One region of the Streptosporangium vulgare genome, then DNA from elsewhere that is predicted to be linked to it. Evidence: riboswitches for the same ligand, from Rfam matches in the RefSeq annotation. Region 1 holds a riboswitch; each other region holds the start of a gene.
The links. A riboswitch is a leader RNA that binds a small molecule or an ion and turns the genes downstream of it on or off. The one in region 1 is predicted to bind cyclic di-AMP.

Region 1 (4,180 bases):
TCCGGCCAGTCGGCTTCCGCCGCCACGGCGCAGAACCCCTTCTCCTCGATGAGGCGCCGCGTCATCCGCGCGCGCGCCGCGTAGAACTCGTGGGTGCCGTGGGATGCCTCGCCGATCAGCACGAAGCGCGCATCGCCGACCAGGTCGAACAGTAGGTGATCATCCGGTGCGCCGTCCTCGGTGGGGCGTGCCTCCGACCGGATGACGGTCACGTCGGTGGCCACCCGCGCGCCCGTCGCGGCCGGGTGCGACCTCGACGCGGCGCGGAGAAGGTCGTGCACCTCCGCGTCGGTCGTCTGGGAGAAGTCCCAGTACGACTGCCCGACCGCGAGGAAGGGCGACGGCGTGGTGGCGCAGACGACCTCGTCCACCACGGCGGTGAGGTCTTGACACGTGGACTCCGGCGCGGCCGGCACGGCGACGACGATCCTGGCGGGGCGGGAGCGGCGCAGGGCGTTCAGGGCGGCCCGCATGCTCGCACCCGTCGCGAGGCCGTCATCCACCACGATGACGGTCCTGCCCGCGAGGTCCGGTGGCGGGCGCCCCTCACGATAGGTCTGCTCGCGCCGGAGCAGTTCCCGCCCCTCGCGCTGGGCGACCTGCCGGATGGTCTCCGGTGAGATGCCGAGGCCCCTGACGATGTCCTCGTTGAGGACGACGACCCCACCGCTGGAGATCGCCCCCATCGCGAGCTCCTCCCTTCCGGGAGCGCCGAGCTTGCGGACGAGGAAGACGTCGAGCGGGGCGTCCAGGGCCATGGCGATCTCGTACGCCACCGGTACGCCGCCCCGGGGCAGTCCCAGGACGACGAGGCCGGGTCGGCCCCGGTACCTCTCGAGGAGACCCGCGAGTACTCGGCCCGCGTCGCGTCGGTCCTGGAACAAGCGGTTCGACATCGCTACCGCCTCCTTGAGATGACGTGGCCATACCCCACCAAAAACCCGCCAAACGGACACATATCCCCCGGGTGTGACGGCGCTCTGACGCCTCAGGCGCTCAAGGGAGAGCCCTTCCGGTCACAGTGTGAAAGGCCGCCGGATTCGAGATCGTCGAGGCGGGCTTCCGGGAGTCGATCTACGGCGCCTACGGGTGTGTGAGGCGCTGAGGCCGCCCGGCCGGATCGCCCGGGACCGGTCCATCGGCGAGGTTCAAACCTCAATCGGTGCGATGTGATGAATATTACATAAATCGCTATTTGTCGGCGTGGCGACGGACGTGTGACGAGAGTCATATCTCAATAGCATAAATGGCCATTAAGCAGGGGTAACAGGAAGATCAAGATGGCCGTCCGGTCATCCGATTTGGCGAATGCTTTGCCGAAAGTTGGAGATCGGGGTAACTTCTGGCGTCGCGACGTGCAAGCCACGCCGTCGCGGTGAATGTCGGTCTTCGGGCCGGTGTCCCTATAGAAATCCAATCGGTCGCCGTGCCCCCACCCGGGGGCAGGGCTCATCACGGCGGCCCGCCGAATCTATGCAGCCAGGAGGCATGGAACCGGGGACCCAAAAGGCCCAGCACAGCGTGGCCAGGGGTGAATCGGCGCATTTGTGCCGTAGGGCATCTTCCAAGCCCGAACCCGTCAGCTAACCCGGTAGGCATCAGTGGAAGTCCCAAGGAGAAATCCTGTCTACCACCCCGCACAACCCCCGTCTGTCGCGCCTTTTCCGCCTTTCCCTCGGCGGTATCGCCCTCACCCTGACCGCCTCAGCCGGAGCGGTCACCCTGGGGTCCACGGCGGCGCAGGCGGTGGCGGACGGCCCCTCGGAGATACTGTTCAACAGCGCGGCCGGTGTTTCCGAGAAGGCCGAGAGCACCACGAAGACCGCCTCTCAGGCCGGGACCAAGGCCACGTCCAAGGCCAAGGCCAAGGGCAAGACCAGGAAGAGCAGGGCGGCACTGCAGAAGGTCCGGGCCGGCAAGGCGGTCTCGGCGGCCAAGAAGCAGATCGGCGATCCGTACCGGTGGGGAGCCTCCGGCCCCGGAGCGTTCGACTGCTCGGGGCTCGTCCGATACGCCTGGCGCAAGGCGGGCGTGTCCCTTCCCAGGATCACGCACAGCCAGTACAGGTCGATCAAGAAGAAGGTCCCGTGGAGCAAGTTGCACCCCGGTGACCTGCTGTTCTTCAGCGGGAAGGGCCATGTCGGCATGTACGTCGGCAAGGGCAGGATGGTCCACTCGCCGAGCAGCGGCAAGACGGTTCGTATCGTGAGGCTGGCGGGCTACTACAGGTCCTCCTTCGCCGGAGCGGTACGGCCCGGGGCCTGAGCCCCGCACGGAACCCGGAACCCGCACGTGAGCCCGGACTCCCCACGGAACCCGTGCTCACGCGCGTGAACACGGGGCTCCCTGCGGAACCCGGGACCCGCGCGTGAGCCCGGGGCTCCGTACGAACCCGGGACCCGCGCGTGAGCACGGAGCCCGGGTAGGGAGCCCGAGCCCGCGTCCGGGCACGCGCTCGGGCACGCGCCGGGCATCTGCCCGAGCGTCTGCCCGAGCACGGAAAAGCGGCCCCGGCCCTCCACCAGGAGGGCCGGGGCCGCTCCATGCCGGTCGAGTACCATCGGCTCGTATGTCCGTCCCGAAAGGGCGTCGCGCCGTGCTCGCCGGGATGCTGGCGCTGATGAGCGCCGGTCCGTTCGCCGGGACGGGACCCCTCCTGGCCGGAGCCGCCCCGCTCCTCCCGTACGGCCCCCGCGACCCGGGTGATCTCCGCGACCTGTGGCCGGGCGCCGCCGTCACCGTCCGGGGCGAGCACTCCCTCGTGATCGGCCACGGTGTCCCCGCCGCCGTCCTGCGTGATCTGGCGGCCAGGGCCGACCGGGCCCGCGCGACGATCGCGGCGATCTGGGGGCCGGCCCCCGCGGTGATCCTCTTTCCCGGCACCGACGCCGAGGCCGCGGCGCTCGCCGGGGCCGGGAGCACCCGCGGCCTGGCTGCGATGGCGACCCGGGACCGGGTGATCGTCCTGCCGTCGGGATACGCCCGGCTCACCGAGACCGGCAGGGACGTGGTGATCACCCACGAGCTCGCCCACGTGGCCACCGGCGCGACCCGCGGCGGCCGGGTGCCGATGTGGCTGTCGGAGGGCTTCGCCGACTACGCGGGCTACCGCGACGCCGGGATCGCGGTGCGCACGGCCGCCGCCGAGCTGGCCGCCGAGGTGCGCTCGGGCGTCCTGCCCGCCCGGCTCCCCGGCCCGGCCGACTTCGCCCCCGGCGCGCCGAGGCTCGCGCAGGCGTACGAGGAGGCGTGGCTCGCCTGCCGGTTCGTCGCGGAGCGCTTCGGGGAGAAGGCCCTGGTGAGGCTCTACGGTAGCGATGTCGGGAGCACGCTCGGCCTGCCGGTGGCCGAGTTCACCGGAGCCTGGCGCGACTACCTCAGGAAGGAACTCACGTGACGCTGAGCACGACGGACACGCCCTCGGGCGTGCGGTCGGCGGGGTGGGCGCTGGCCGTGCTGGGGGTGGTCACGCTGGCGGTCGTGGCGTTCAGCACGCCCTGGAGCGTGCTGCCGGAGGGGGCCCCGGCCGTCGTCCCCGACCCGGTCCGCGACTTCACCGCCGAGCAGATCGCCAGGGCCGAGAGGTTCGACGCGCTGGTCAGCCTTCCCGGTTACCTGTCGCTCGGCCTGACGCTTCTCGTGGCGGGGGTGCTGGTGGCCACTCCGCTGGGCGCGCGGCTCGTCGACCGGCTGCCGGGGCGATGGTGGCTGCGGGCGCTCCTCGGCGTGCTGGCGCTGTCGGTGGCCGTGGCGATCCTGCGCTGGCCCCTGGGGATGTGGTCGGAGAGCTACCTGCGCGAGTTCGGGCTGTCCACCCAGACCTGGCCGGCCTGGGCGGCCGACCGGGCGAAGAGCACCGGCATCGGCACGGCGCTGACCGCGATCATGGTGCTGGCGGTGATCGCCCTGGCGCGGCGCTACCGGCGCTGGTGGATCCCCGCGGCGGCCGGGGCCTTCGTCCTGACCGTGGCCGCCTCCTTCGCCTACCCGGTGCTCATCGAGCCGGTCTTCAACGACTTCAGGCCGCTGGAGGCCGGGCGGCTGCGCGACGACCTGCTCGCCATGGCCACCAGGGACGGCGTGCCGGTCGAGAACGTGCTCGTCGCCGACGCCTCCCGGCGGACCACCGCGCTCAACGCGTACGTCTCCGGATTCGGCGCGACCCGCAGGATCGTGGTCT
Region 2 (4,180 bases), on a different contig from region 1:
GGAACGGCAGCCGGGCCAGCCCGACCTGGCCCCCGCCGCCCAGCCTGCGGCCGATCTCGGAGAACTCCTCGACCTCCCGGCCGCTGTGCAGCACGAACAGGTCGCATCCGCTGCGGAACAGCCACGCCTTCTCGGTGGCGGGCACGGAGATGCCCGGCAGCCCAGAGACGAACACCGGCCGGGGCCGCAACCCGGCCAGCACCTCACCGGCCAGCACGTCCACCACGGGCCCCGTACAGGCGACGAGCACCACGTCGGGCCGCAGACGCTCCGCGGACCTGCGCAGCGCGCGGGCCGAGAGCACGGGCGGGTCGGCCGCCGAGCCGGCGACGGCGGCGTGGATCTGCGCCGGCGACGGGGTGATGGGGGTACGGACGACCGCCAGCTCCGTCTCGCAGCCCGAGGGCAGGTCCCTCAGCAGGCAGGCCGCCCACTTCAGGTAGGAGTCGGAGTCGGCCACGGCCAGGACCTTCAAAGAGAACCTCCGGCGGGGAATCCCCGGTTTCGCGCGGTTTTCGTACGGTTTCGTAGGCATAGAAGCGCGGCGCGCGGCCCGCGGGCGGCGAGCCCGCCGGGCGTCGGCCACGGGGTCATGACCCGGTGACTCCCGTGTCGTGGTGGGCGAACCTCGACAGGTGCGAGCGGAGTGAGGGAACCGCCTCGGCCGTCCACCACTCGTCGGGGACGTCCACCGTCTCCACGGCGACGCCCCGGGCCGAGAGCAGGACCCGCAGGGAGGTGACCGCGGTGGAGGGCAGGCTGAGCACCCGCTGCTCGGCGGCGAGCCCGCGCAGGGTCATCTCGGCGGGGGTCCCGCCGTCGTAGACGGTGATCCCCGGCTGCTCCCCGACCCGGGCGAGGTCGTCGGGATCCTCGCGGCGGTGCGGGAAGTAGGCCACCGGACCGGCCGAACCGAGCCCGGCCAGCCAGGTGAAGTAGCGGTCGCGGTGGATCAGGCCGTTGCGGACCAGCGAGGTCCCGAGGACGACGGTGCGCTCCTCGGGACGGGGCCCGCGCAGCGGCTGGGACCGCAGCCAGGCGAAGTCGTGGGTGACCAGCTCGGCTCCCCCCGCGCGTACCGCCTTCGCCAGGTCGGGAGGGACGGGCAGCGCGGTGAAGATCGACAGCCGTCCCGAGCGGGCGGCGGCGCGCAGCCTGAGCCCGGCCGCCGCGCCGAGGGCGGTCCTGAGCCTTCCGACCTTCGCCCTCGCCCTCAGCAGGGGCGTTCCCAGTCTGCCGGTGAGCAGTTCCAGGAGCCTGATGGTGGCGAGACCGTCGTCGACGATCACGATCCGGCCGGGGAGCGCGGTGAGCCAGCGGAACTGGACCTTGCCGGAGAAGGCGTCGCCCACCACCCAGGTCTCGCCCCGGCGCGGCCGGGGCATGTCCGGCCTGGCCGCGGTGAGCTCCAGCCCTCTGGGCAGGGTGAGACGGCCCAGCTCGCGGCCCGTCACGGCCAGCGGGCGGAGTTTCGCCCTGGGCACGAGATGGCTGCGGGCGCCGAGCAGCCCGGCATGATGGGCCTCCACCGCGCAGAGCATCTGCAGCGGGGACTCCACCCAGGCAACGGCCGAACCCTGATCCCGCGCGTGGTCTCGGCCGTCCTCCACGCCGGGCGATGACCCGTTCACGACTGCCACAACCTAACCCGGTGTCCTTAAGCGCCCGGGAACTGCGGGTGAACAGCCGACCACGCGCGCTTGTGGATGATCGTCCGGTCTTTACCCGCGTGCTCGGCGGGGCCTGGGGGAAAGCGTGTTCCTTTACTCGGCACCTTTACTTTCCCGGGGCCGCGGGACCCCGCCGAGCGCGTCGCTTTACCCTCCGGGCGGCGAGACCCGCTCACCCCTCTCCATCACCGCCCTGAGCTGGGGAAACTCCCCCGGGCACGAGCCTGGAGCCGCCGGATCCGGCACACCGGCCCCGGACCTCCCATGGGAGAACCCCTACCATCCGAATACTTTTTACTATCGAAAACATGTTCGACATTTGACCGGATGCGCCGCCTCCGGCCAGGACCCTCACCCGCGCGTCGTAGCACCCCTCGACCCGGGGGCCGCGGGCGGGTCCGGAGAACCCGGATCGCCGCGGAGGCAGGGGATTCCGGCCTCGAAGGGCCGTCCCTCCGTCCACCGGGACGAGGCACGGACAGGGTCGCCTCACCTCACCCCTCCCGCCGGGCGGCACCCGGCAACACCTTCCCGGTTCATACGTATTCCCAAGTCAGGGCAATATGTCCTACTTGTAATCGTCTGTCCGTCTGACGTACCTTCGTCCTATTCATGGCGATTGCCTAGGTCTACCAAGGTCTGTGCATTGCCGTCACATTGCCCGACCGTGTCCCACCTGGCGGAGCTCCTTCCACCGATGGTGAGCACGGCCGCCGAATCCGCGAGGTCTGCGGAACCGGGGAACCACGTTCCTGGGGTGAATCAGCGCACCTGTGCGCCGTAGGGCACTTCCCAGCCCGAACCCGTCAGCTAACCCGGTAGGCGGAATGGAAGCGAAGCAAGGAGTCGAACCCCCGCATGACCCATCGCCTCATCTCCACTCCCCGCGCGGCATGCGCCATCCTGGGCGCGTGCGTCGCCCTGGCGACCGGCGCCACCGGCACCGCACTTGCCGACGGACACGGCGTCGTGAACGCCCCGCCCGTCGACACCAAGGCCCAGGACGCCAAGGCCGCGAAGACCCCCCTCCAGATCGCGGCCGAAAGGCTCCCCAAGGTCTCCGCGGCGAAGGTCCTGGACATCGCCTCCAAGCAGATCGGCGTCCGCGAGAACGCCCAGGGCGGCGGCACCAAGTTCCACTCCTGGTACATGTCGAGCCCCCGCGCCAAGGAGACCCTCGCCCGCGACGGCGGCCGTAACGTGTACGACTACGCCAACGCCCCCTGGTGCGCGATGTTCGTCTCCTGGGTCGGCGAGATGGCCGGCATCCGCCCCACGATGGGCTGGGACGCCTACACCGTGGCCCACGCCAAGTGGTTCAAGAACAACGGGCACTGGGGCACCATCCCCACCCCCGGCGCCGTCGTCTACTTCGACTGGGCCGGTGGCAAGAGCATCGACGGCATCGACCACGTCGGCTTCGTGAAGAACGACAACGGAGACGGCACGATCACCACGATCGAGGGCAACACCGGCAACGGCGACGTCGAGCAGCGCGTCCGGCCCATCTCCCAGGTCGTCGGCTACGGCTACCCCGTCTACTCCAACTGATCCACCCCCGCCGCCCGCGCCCGTCATCCTCCCACGGCGCGGGCCTCCCGGCCCCACGGCCGTCCGCCGGCGAACGGCGGCCCGCTCCACACGCCCCCGGGGGCGTCGCTCCGTCCGGCGACGCCCCCGGGGGCGTTCCTACCGCCCCCCTCGCCCTGACACGCCCTTGACAGCCTTCCGCCGGCACCCGGCGGGTGCGCCCCTCCCGGCCCTGCCGACGGCACCCCGGCCACGCACGGACACGAAATGCCCCGACTGTATGTCCGTGAGATGGGAGCGCTCCCAATCACCTCGATGAGACGTTTGGGTAGGTTTGCTGCTAATAGTCCCGCCTAAAACGGCCGGATGTAACGGTTGAGTTTCGGCATATTGACGTCCTGGTTGCCCATCGTCCACTCTTCGTGGGAGCGCTCCCAAAGCACATTGAGGAACGACCTCGTCACGAGGACCGCGTTTGTCGGGGACCGGTCCGCGATGTCGCCTCCCAATGATTCGGGCGACCACCTGAGAGGGGTCCGGAATGTTGAACAACAAGCGACACGGCAAGCTCGCCGCCGTCGCGGTCATGGCGGCCACCGCCCTGGCCATCACGTCGTGTAGCTCCAGCGAGCCCGCCAAGACAGCCGCGGACGGCGGCTCCGCCGCACCGGCCGAGCCGGTGACCATCACCGTGCACACCTTCGGCGGCGGCGAGAACTTCGGCTACGACAAGGCCGTGGAGACGTGGAACGCGGCGCACCCGAACATCCAGGTCAAGTACCAGAACCTGACCGACCGGTTCGAGGACGTCTACCTCCCGCAACTGCTCCAGCGTCTACAGGCGGGCAGCGGCGCGGCCGACATCATCGCCCTGGACGAGGGCGCGATGGGCCTCATGAAGGCCCGCCCGCAGTTCTTCACCGACCTCGCCGAGTACGGGCTGGACAGCCGCAAGGCCGACTTCCCCGCGGCGAAGTGGG
Region 3 (4,180 bases), on a different contig from region 1:
AGAAGGCCGGCACCCAGGTCGCGCGCAGCGTGAAGCTCGCGCTCGCCGGGGAGTTCGTGCCGGACGCGGTCAACGTCCAGGGCGGCGCCGTCGCCGAGGACGTCAAGCCGGGCCTGCCGCTCGCCGAGAAGCTCGGCCGGGTGTTCACCGCCCTCGCGGGCGAGGTCGCCACCAAGCTCGACGTCGAGGTGCGCGGCGAGATCGCCTCCCACGACGTCCGCGTGCTGGAGCTGGCCGCGCTCAAGGGCGTCTTCACCGACGTGGTCGAGGACTCGGTCACCTACGTCAACGCCCCGCTGCTGGCCAAGGACCGCGGCGTGTCGGTCGAGCTGATCACCAGCTCCGAGAGCCCCGACTGGCGCAACGTCGTGACGGTCCGCGGCGTCCTCGCCGACGGCCGCGCGGTCTCGGTCTCGGGCACCCTGTCCGGGCCGAGGCAGATCACGAAGATCGTCGAGGTCAACGGCTACCAGATGGAGATCGAGCCGACCGACCACCTGTCGTTCTTCACCTACACCGACCGGCCCGGCATCGTCGGCGTGGTCGGCCGCATCCTCGGCGACCACTCGATCAACATCGCCTCGATGCAGGTGGCCCGTGACGTCAAGGGCGGCAAGGCGCTCATCGCGCTCACCGTCGACACCGCCATCCCGGCCGAGGTGATCGACCAGATCGGCTCGGAGATCGGCGCCGACAGCGGCCGATCGGTCGACCTGGCCGACTAGCCGGAACGGCTCATGTGGCCGGCGGCCCCGGGGGCGGGGGGGGGGCCGGAGACCGGGGCGGCGGCCACATCTCGTCTCAGCATGTGAGAAGTGTGTACACCGGACGAGACGGTGTTTCCGCGGCCAGGTAGCCTGGATGAAATGCGCCAGGTTCTCGTAATTCCTACCTGCCGCGGCGAGGCCTGACAGGGGCAGGCCGGCGACTCGCCGCGGTGTCGTGGCGCGTGCCGGCTCCAAGCCCCCGCCGCCGGTCCGTGATCCGGACCCGCGACATCAGGCCTGGTCGGAGTCCCGACCGGAGTCTCGACCATCTTCCTTGCTGGCATGCGACCGAGACGAGATTCGCCATGTACGACATGTATCCCTGGAACCGTCCCGACGAGACCGAGAACGAGGCCACCGACGCGCTCCAGACCGCTCTGGACCGCAGGGACAACGGTGGTGCCCCCACCCGCTGAACCCGTTCTCGCCGCCGGGGTCTCCACGGCCTCCCGGCGGTGATCCGCCGGCGTGTCTCATCCGCCGGTCTCGGTCGCGAGCTCGACCCGCCTGGCCAGCTGAACCCCCTGCGGGTCGGGGCGCACCGCGCCTGCGAAGGAGTCGCGGCGCCAGGAGTCGAGTTTCTCCTCCTTGACCACGTCGCCGGTCCGCGGGGCGTGAACCATGTAACCGGGCTTTGTGATCATGCCTACGTGGCCGAGGCCGCTGAAGAAGACCAGGTCACCGGGCTTGAGATCCTTCCAGGCGATCTTCTTGGAGAAGGCGGCGTACTGGTCGTTGGTGACGCGGGGGAGCTTGATCCCGGCGGCGCCGTAGGCGCGGAGCATCAGGCCGGAGCAATCAAATCCGCCGTGGCCGGTGCCGCCCCAGACGTAGGGCGTTCCACGCTTGGACATGGCCCACTTCACGGCTTTCTGCCAGGCGGGCTTGACGGCCACGGCCTTCAGGGCCTCTTTCAGCGCGGGGGCGTTGAGTGCGGCGGGCCCGGGGGCGGGGGGAGGAGAGGCGGCCAGGGCGGCGGGTGAGGTCGCGCACACCGCGGCGCCGGCGACGATCATGGATGCGGAGATGGACAGGACGCGGGGGAGAACTGTGCCGGACAGGATGGTTCCTTCCATAAGGCCGGCCGGGTGAGCTGTCGGACTCGGGCGTGGAGGCCGCCCTACGGCGCGAGAACGCGCTGATTCGCCCCAAGGAATCCACCTGATGACGGCCGGGAACGGCGCTCCGGGGGAGGAGCGGGGTTCCCGGGGTCAGGTAGATCCCGTAAAGAGTGGTTCCCCGGCTCCGTACGGGCCCGGTAAGGGGAGGGCCCGTACGGATTAGGCAGTGATGTGAATGGGAGGACCATAACCAAACCTCACGAAACGGTCAATACCTAGCAAAGAAGGACAAAGTGATCAGGCGGCTCGCCGGGCGGATGCGTCCGGGGAATGAGACCGGTGTTCGATCACCGAGACGGACCGGTAAGGTGCCTGCATGGATTCGCGTAACATTCGCCTGGCGGTCATCCCCGGGGACGGAATCGGAGTCGAGGTCGTCACCGAGGGACTGAAGGTCCTCGAAGCGGTCGGCACGAAGGTGGAGACCACCACCTACGACCTCGGCGCCAAGCGCTACCACGAGACCGGCGAGACCCTGCCCGACACGGTCCTCGAAGAGCTGCGCGGATACGACGCGATCCTGCTCGGCGCGGTCGGCGACCCCAGCGTGCCCCCGGGCGTCCTGGAGCGCGACCTGCTGCTCAAGCTCCGCTTCCAGCTCGACCACTACGTGAACCTCCGGCCGGTCAAGCTCTTCCCCGGCGTCGAGACGCCGCTGGGCAAGGCCCGCCCCGAGGACATCGACATGATCGTCGTCCGTGAGGGCACCGAGGGCCCGTACGCCGGGGCGGGTGGCGTCATGCGCCGGGGCACGCCGCAGGAGATCGCCACCCAGGAGTCGCTGAACACCGCCTACGGCGTCGAGCGCGTCGTGCGCTACGCCTTCGACAAGGCGCAGGGCCGCCCCCGCAGGAAGCTGACGCTGGTCCACAAGACCAACGTGCTCACCTACGCCGGTGACCTCTGGGCCCGCACCTTCGACCGCGTCGGCCTGGAGTACCCCGACGTCCAGACCGACTACTGTCACGTCGACGCGGCCTCGATGTTCTTCGTCAGCCAGCCCGAGCGCTTCGACGTGATCGTCACCGACAACCTCTTCGGCGACATCCTCACCGACATCGGCGCGGCGATCGCCGGTGGCATCGGCCTGGCGGCCAGCGGCAACGTCAACCCCGACCGCACCGCGCCGAGCATGTTCGAGCCGGTCCACGGCAGCGCCCCCGACATCGCGGGCCAGGGCAAGGCCGACCCGACCGCCACGATCCTGTCGGTCGCCATGCTCCTCGACCACCTGGGCCTGGCCGCCGAGGCCGCCAGGGTCGAGCAGGCCGTCGCCGACGACCTGGTCGAGCGGCCGGCCGGCCGAGTCGGCCGGACCACCCGTGAGATCGGCGACGACATCACCGCCCGAGTAGCCGGCTGAGGAAGCCGCCCTCCTCGACCCCGACGCGCCCGGCGGCTCACCTGAGCCGCCAGGCGCGTTTTTGTTTCTCCAGCAGTGCCGGTTTTCGGCATGGATGGAGTAGTTTCCCGTTACCCGGTCCGACGCAGAATGGACCCAAGGGTAAGCCAGACACCAAGAGAAGGATCCGTGCGATGACCACCGCTCAGAAGCTCAGCTTCGACGTGCAGCTCTCCGACCACGCTCGCACCGCGGCAGAGCGCGAGCAGGTACTGGCGAGCCCGGGGTTCGGTCAGGTCTTCACCGACCACATGATCTCGATCGACTACACCGAGGGGCAGGGCTGGCACGACGCCAAGCTCGTGCCGTACGGCCCGCTCAGCCTCGACCCCGCGACGTCGGTCTTCCACTACGCGCAGGAGCTCTTCGAGGGGCTCAAGGCCTACCGCCAGGAGAACGGCTCGATCGTGACCTTCCGGCCGGAGGCGAACGCCGCGCGCTTCAACACCTCCGCGGCGCGGATGGCGATGCCCGAGCTGCCCGAGGAGACGTTCGTCGAGTCGCTGGAGCTGCTCGTCCAGACCGACCGGGAGTGGGTCCCGACCACGCCGGGACACAGCCTCTACCTGCGCCCCTTCATGATCGCGACGCAGCCGGCGCTCGGTGTCAACTACCCGTCCAGGACCTACAAGTACATGGTCATCGCCTCCCCGGCGGCGGCCTACTTCGGCGGGGGAAAGGCCGTCACGGTCTGGCTCTCCACCGAGTACACCCGCGCGGCCCCCGGCGGCACCGGCTTCGCCAAGTGCGGCGGCAACTACGCGGCGGCCTTCGTGGCCCAGCGCCAGGCCGTCGAGCAGGGCTGTGACCAGGTGGTCTGGCTCGACGCGGGCGAGCACCGCTACGTCGAGGAGATGGGCGGGATGAACCTGTTCTTCGTCTACGGTGAC
Region 4 (4,180 bases), on a different contig from region 1:
CGGTGATCCGGGAGGTGAGACCCGAGATGGAGATGGCCGAGGTGGCGACGTCGTTGTGGTTGAAGATCGGCGCCGCGACGCAGCGCACCTCGGGCTCGTTCTCCCGGTCGTCGACCGAGTAGCCCCGCTGCCGGATCCGGCCCAGCTCGGCGCGCAGGCGCGCGGCGTCGGTGATGGTGTACCGGGTGACGTGCGGCATCCCGGCGGCCACGATCTCCTCGACGGCCTCCTCCGGCTGCCAGGCGAGGATCGCCTTGCCCACGGCGGTGCGGTAGACGGGGTTGCGGCTGCCGATGCGCGAGGCCATGCGCACGTTGGTCTCGTTCTCGACCTTGTCGATGTAGACCACGTCGGGCGGGTCGTAGACCACGAGGTGGACGGTCTCCCTGACCTCCGCCATCAGGCGGTGCGACTCCTCGGCGGCGACCGTCCGCAGGTCGAGGGTGGACAGGTACGCCTGCCCGAGGCGCAGGGCGCCGCTGCCCAGCCGGTAGGCGCCGCTCTTGCGGTCGCGTTCCAGGAGCCTGGCCTCGATGAGCGGGGCGGTGAGCCGGAGCACCGTGCTCTTGGACAGGTCGAGCGCCTCGGCGAGCCGGGTGAGCGACAGGCCGTGGCCCGCGCCCGCGTGGTCGCGCACGTGCGCGAGGACGGCGAGGGCGCGGCGGAGCGAGGCCGACTGGTTGCGCTCGGGGGCGGGCCCACCCATCGCGGCCTCCCATGGTGATCCGGCAATCGAATACCTGGTCAAGGTAGGCGAGTACGCCGCCCCGCGGCCACTTTGCAGCACAACGTTCTGCACTGCACAACCGGCCGCGGGCAACCGGACGGGACGGGGACGGGCGGGTACCCACCCGGTTCCGTTCTCCGCGATACCGATAATTTTTGCCTGGACCAGGGCAGAACTGTCCCTCGGGATGGTTGACAGGCCAAAATTGGTCCGTGGCCAGGATCGGATCGGTAGAGATGAGCGATTGCGAGAGTGAGCGACTTCCGCCAGTTCTGGGTCAGCTGTTCGCCGATGGGGCCGACGGGAGCGAGGGCGGCGGCGAGACCGGGGAGGGCGTGGTCAGGAGGCTCTCGGTGGAGCTGCCACCGGGGGACGTGGTGTGGCCCGACCCCGGTTACGCTCAGCTCGCCGTCCGTCGCCGTCCGGCGTTCTGGCTCAGCGAGGTGGCGGTCTCCGGCGAGTACTGGGCCCGGCTGAGGGCCCAGCACGAGCGGTCGGGCCTGTGGCCGGTGCTGCTGGAGGACTCCGTCCAGCCCTGGTCGGCCGGCCAGATCGCCCCGGACACGGCCGGTCAGATCGACAACTACCACGCCGCCGCGTTCATGGCCGAGGTGTGGTCCGACTGGATCGCCAGGGCCAACCTCGACCAGCTCGAACTGCTCGACCCCTTCGGTCCCGAGTGTCCCGGCCCGGCCCCCTCGGGCAGGCTCGCCGCCGACCCCGGCGTGGTCGCCGACTGGTACGCCGGGCTGGTGGCCGAGCGCAGGACCCCGCTCGGGCTCGTCGCGGTCGAGCGCGGGGCCGACGCCCTCGCCGTCATGGGCTGGCAGGGCGCCCTGAACCACAACGAGTGGATGGTCCCGCTCGCGGCCGTCGTGCGGAGCTGGGAGGACAGGTTCGGGGTACGGGTGGTCGGCATGGGCTTCAACACCCTCGACCTCAGCGTCGCCGCGCCCCCGACGACCTCGGAGCACGCCCTGCACGTCGCCGCGGAGCACTGGACGTTCTGCCCCGACAGCATCATCCAGGGGGCCGGGAACCTCATCGACTACGCCGAGCAGATCAAGGGCAGGAACGCCTGGTCGTTCTGGTGGGACTGAGCGGAGCCTCTGGAGCGGGTGCCGGGACGGAGCCGGGAAACGAGGCCGGGAAACGAGGCCGGGAAACGGGGCCGGGGACGGGGTTCCGGAGGCGATTCCCGGCATGGGGGAGACATCCGTGCTGGTAGGACGGGTGTTGGTCTGACGGGGCGATCGATGAGGCTTCCTTGAAGGTTGTAGGTAGATCTTCTGGGGTTTTCATGGTGTTTGCTTTGCTTTGTCCGGTTTTGGTGGGTAGTGTCCAGGGTTATCGGTAGGCGACCTGCCCTTCACAAGAGGGAGCGGCCGGCCGACGTCGAATCCCGAGAGCCCGTACGGGCTCCGGAGCCGGGGAACCACGTTTCCGGGGTGAATCCGCCGCGACCGCGCGGCGGTAGGGCAACTCCACCGCCCGAACCCGTCAGCTAACCCGGTAGACGAGATGGAGAGGAGATCCCCTCATGGATCACCGCGTTACCACGTCGGTGCACCCCGTGTCCGCGCCGACCACCTGACTTTTCCCCCGTCCCCCCCGACCCCCCCGCCGCCCCGACCGCGGCATCCTCCAGATCGTGCTCCGCGTAGCGATTGCCTGAGATTCCGGCTACGCCCCCTTTTCCGACGAGCGCGTTCCCGCCAGTGCACCCCTCCGGTGTGTCGCACATGGCTGCCCCGTTCCCTCGCGAAAGAGCCTTTTCTCCATGCGCCTCTTCTTTGGTATGCACAAGAACGGCCTGAGCAAGTCCACCTGGCAGAACGACAATCCCCGCGGCAAGCGTCTCGCGGCCGCAGCCCTGGTCGGTGCGAGTGTCCTCGCCTCCGCCGGTGTCGCCCTGGCGCTGCCCGCCGCCACCTGCTTCGCCGCCACCGCCGACCCCGAGGTCGGCGTGGCGAAGGCCAGTGCCGAGACCGTTCTCCTCCAGGGCGCGACCACGGCCTCCTACTTCTGGGACGACTCCTCCGGCCGGGCCGGTGACACCGGGCTGCCCGCCAGCGGCAGGCCGATGCAGAAGGGCATGATCGCCAGCCCGAGCTGGCCCCTGCTCACCGAGGGCTACCTCATCTACAAGGGCAAGAAGGCCAAGTTCTTCGTCGGTGACCGTGGTCCGGGCTCGCCCTCGAACCAGGGCATCATGATCGACATCGACGCCAAGACCTTCGCCGACCTGACCGGTGGAAGGTTCAACGCCGGCACGCTCGGCGTGGACGGCAACGGCGGCATGGGCCACATCGACATCAAGTACGTGGTCACCAAGTGGGGCGGCGGTACGGGGATCAAGAACCACCCCGTCGCGTTCTCCACCGGTGCCTGGAACCGCAGGGACACCAGCCCGGCCAAGCCCCCGACGGTCGTCTTCGCCAAGGCCCAGGAGCTGGGGATAGGCGTGCAGACCCAGCTGGCGAGCGCCGCGGTCCGGCCGTGGGCCGGCAAGCCCAAGGTCATGGTCGAGCCCGCCTCCATGCACCTCCCGGCCGGCGTGGCCGCCATCGGTGCCCGCGCCGCCGAGATCGGCGCCGGGAAGAGCTGAGCCGGGGCCTGCGCCCCGCTGGAGCTCCCCCGTTCCGGCTTCCCCGGCGGAGCCCCTGCCCCGCCGGACCGCCCCGGCCGGAGCTCTCCCCGCTGGAGAGTCCGTCCCGTAGAAGCTCCCCCCGGAGCCCCGACCCCCGACCCCCGACCTACGGAGCCCCGACCCGCAGAGCCTCGACCCGCGGAGACCCTCTGCCGGAGACCCCCTGCGGGAGCCCTCCTGCGGGAGACCCCTTGCCGGAGATCCTCCGCCGGAGACCTCACCCCGCCGGTGGCCCGCTTTCCCCCGAATGGCATTCTGTCCCGCGGAACCAGCAAGGACGGTAGGAGCGCCATGACTCTGCGGGCCCCGGCGAACGGTATCGAGATCGCCTACGACACCTTCGGCTCCCCGGGGGCCCGTCCCCTCCTGCTGATCACGGGCCTCGGTTGCCAGCTGATCCAGTGGGACGAGAGGTTCTGCGCGCTGCTCGCCGGCCGCGGGTACCACGTGGTGCGTTTCGACAACCGCGACAGCGGCGAGAGCACCCACCTGGACGGGGCGGGGACGCCCGCCCTGGACGGGAGCGGGGAGGTCCCCTACCTGCTGGACGACATGGCCGACGACGCCGCCGGACTGCTCGACGCGCTCGGCTGGGACACGGCCCACGTGATCGGCCTCTCGATGGGCGGGATGATCGCGCAGTCACTCGCGATCCGCCACCCGCGCCGGGTGCGCAGCCTCACCTCGATCATGTCCACCCCGAGCCCGCGGGCCGCCCTGCTGACCGACCCGGACGTGCTCCTGCCGGCCTTCACGCCCGACCGCGAGAGCGCGGTCCGGCGGGCCCTCGACAACTGCGCGGC

Region 2: it holds a riboswitch for cyclic di-AMP, as region 1 does, so the genes downstream of both, ACFFRH_RS13135 (CHAP domain-containing protein) here and ACFFRH_RS01570 (C40 family peptidase) in region 1, are expected to answer to the same signal.
Region 3: it holds a riboswitch for cyclic di-AMP, as region 1 does, so the genes downstream of both, ACFFRH_RS31250 (C40 family peptidase) here and ACFFRH_RS01570 (C40 family peptidase) in region 1, are expected to answer to the same signal.
Region 4: it holds a riboswitch for cyclic di-AMP, as region 1 does, so the genes downstream of both, ACFFRH_RS10120 (hypothetical protein) here and ACFFRH_RS01570 (C40 family peptidase) in region 1, are expected to answer to the same signal.

Annotation. Positions count from the first base shown of each region.
Region 1 is NZ_JBHMBS010000001.1:357,196-361,375, forward strand. It holds gene ACFFRH_RS01565 (erythromycin esterase family protein) at 1-896, opposite strand, end outside; cyclic di-AMP (ydaO/yuaA leader) riboswitch at 1,454-1,613, shown strand; gene ACFFRH_RS01570 (C40 family peptidase) at 1,747-2,265, shown strand; gene ACFFRH_RS01575 (hypothetical protein) at 2,570-3,397, shown strand; gene ACFFRH_RS01580 (M48 family metallopeptidase) at 3,394-4,180, shown strand, end outside.
Region 2 is NZ_JBHMBS010000005.1:244,760-248,939, reverse strand. It holds gene ACFFRH_RS13145 (DUF6716 putative glycosyltransferase) at 1-475, opposite strand, end outside; gene ACFFRH_RS13140 (hypothetical protein) at 591-1,559, opposite strand; cyclic di-AMP (ydaO/yuaA leader) riboswitch at 2,372-2,510, shown strand; gene ACFFRH_RS13135 (CHAP domain-containing protein) at 2,529-3,221, shown strand; gene ACFFRH_RS13130 (ABC transporter substrate-binding protein) at 3,742-4,180, shown strand, end outside.
Region 3 is NZ_JBHMBS010000019.1:117,861-122,040, forward strand. It holds gene serA (phosphoglycerate dehydrogenase) at 1-725, shown strand, start outside; gene ACFFRH_RS31250 (C40 family peptidase) at 1,241-1,843, opposite strand; cyclic di-AMP (ydaO/yuaA leader) riboswitch at 1,831-2,064, opposite strand; gene ACFFRH_RS31255 (3-isopropylmalate dehydrogenase) at 2,205-3,251, shown strand; gene ACFFRH_RS31260 (branched-chain amino acid aminotransferase) at 3,425-4,180, shown strand, end outside.
Region 4 is NZ_JBHMBS010000004.1:126,212-130,391, reverse strand. It holds gene ACFFRH_RS10130 (IclR family transcriptional regulator) at 1-706, opposite strand, end outside; gene ACFFRH_RS10125 (DUF4253 domain-containing protein) at 964-1,827, shown strand; cyclic di-AMP (ydaO/yuaA leader) riboswitch at 2,111-2,261, shown strand; gene ACFFRH_RS10120 (hypothetical protein) at 2,508-3,335, shown strand; gene ACFFRH_RS10115 (alpha/beta fold hydrolase) at 3,669-4,180, shown strand, end outside.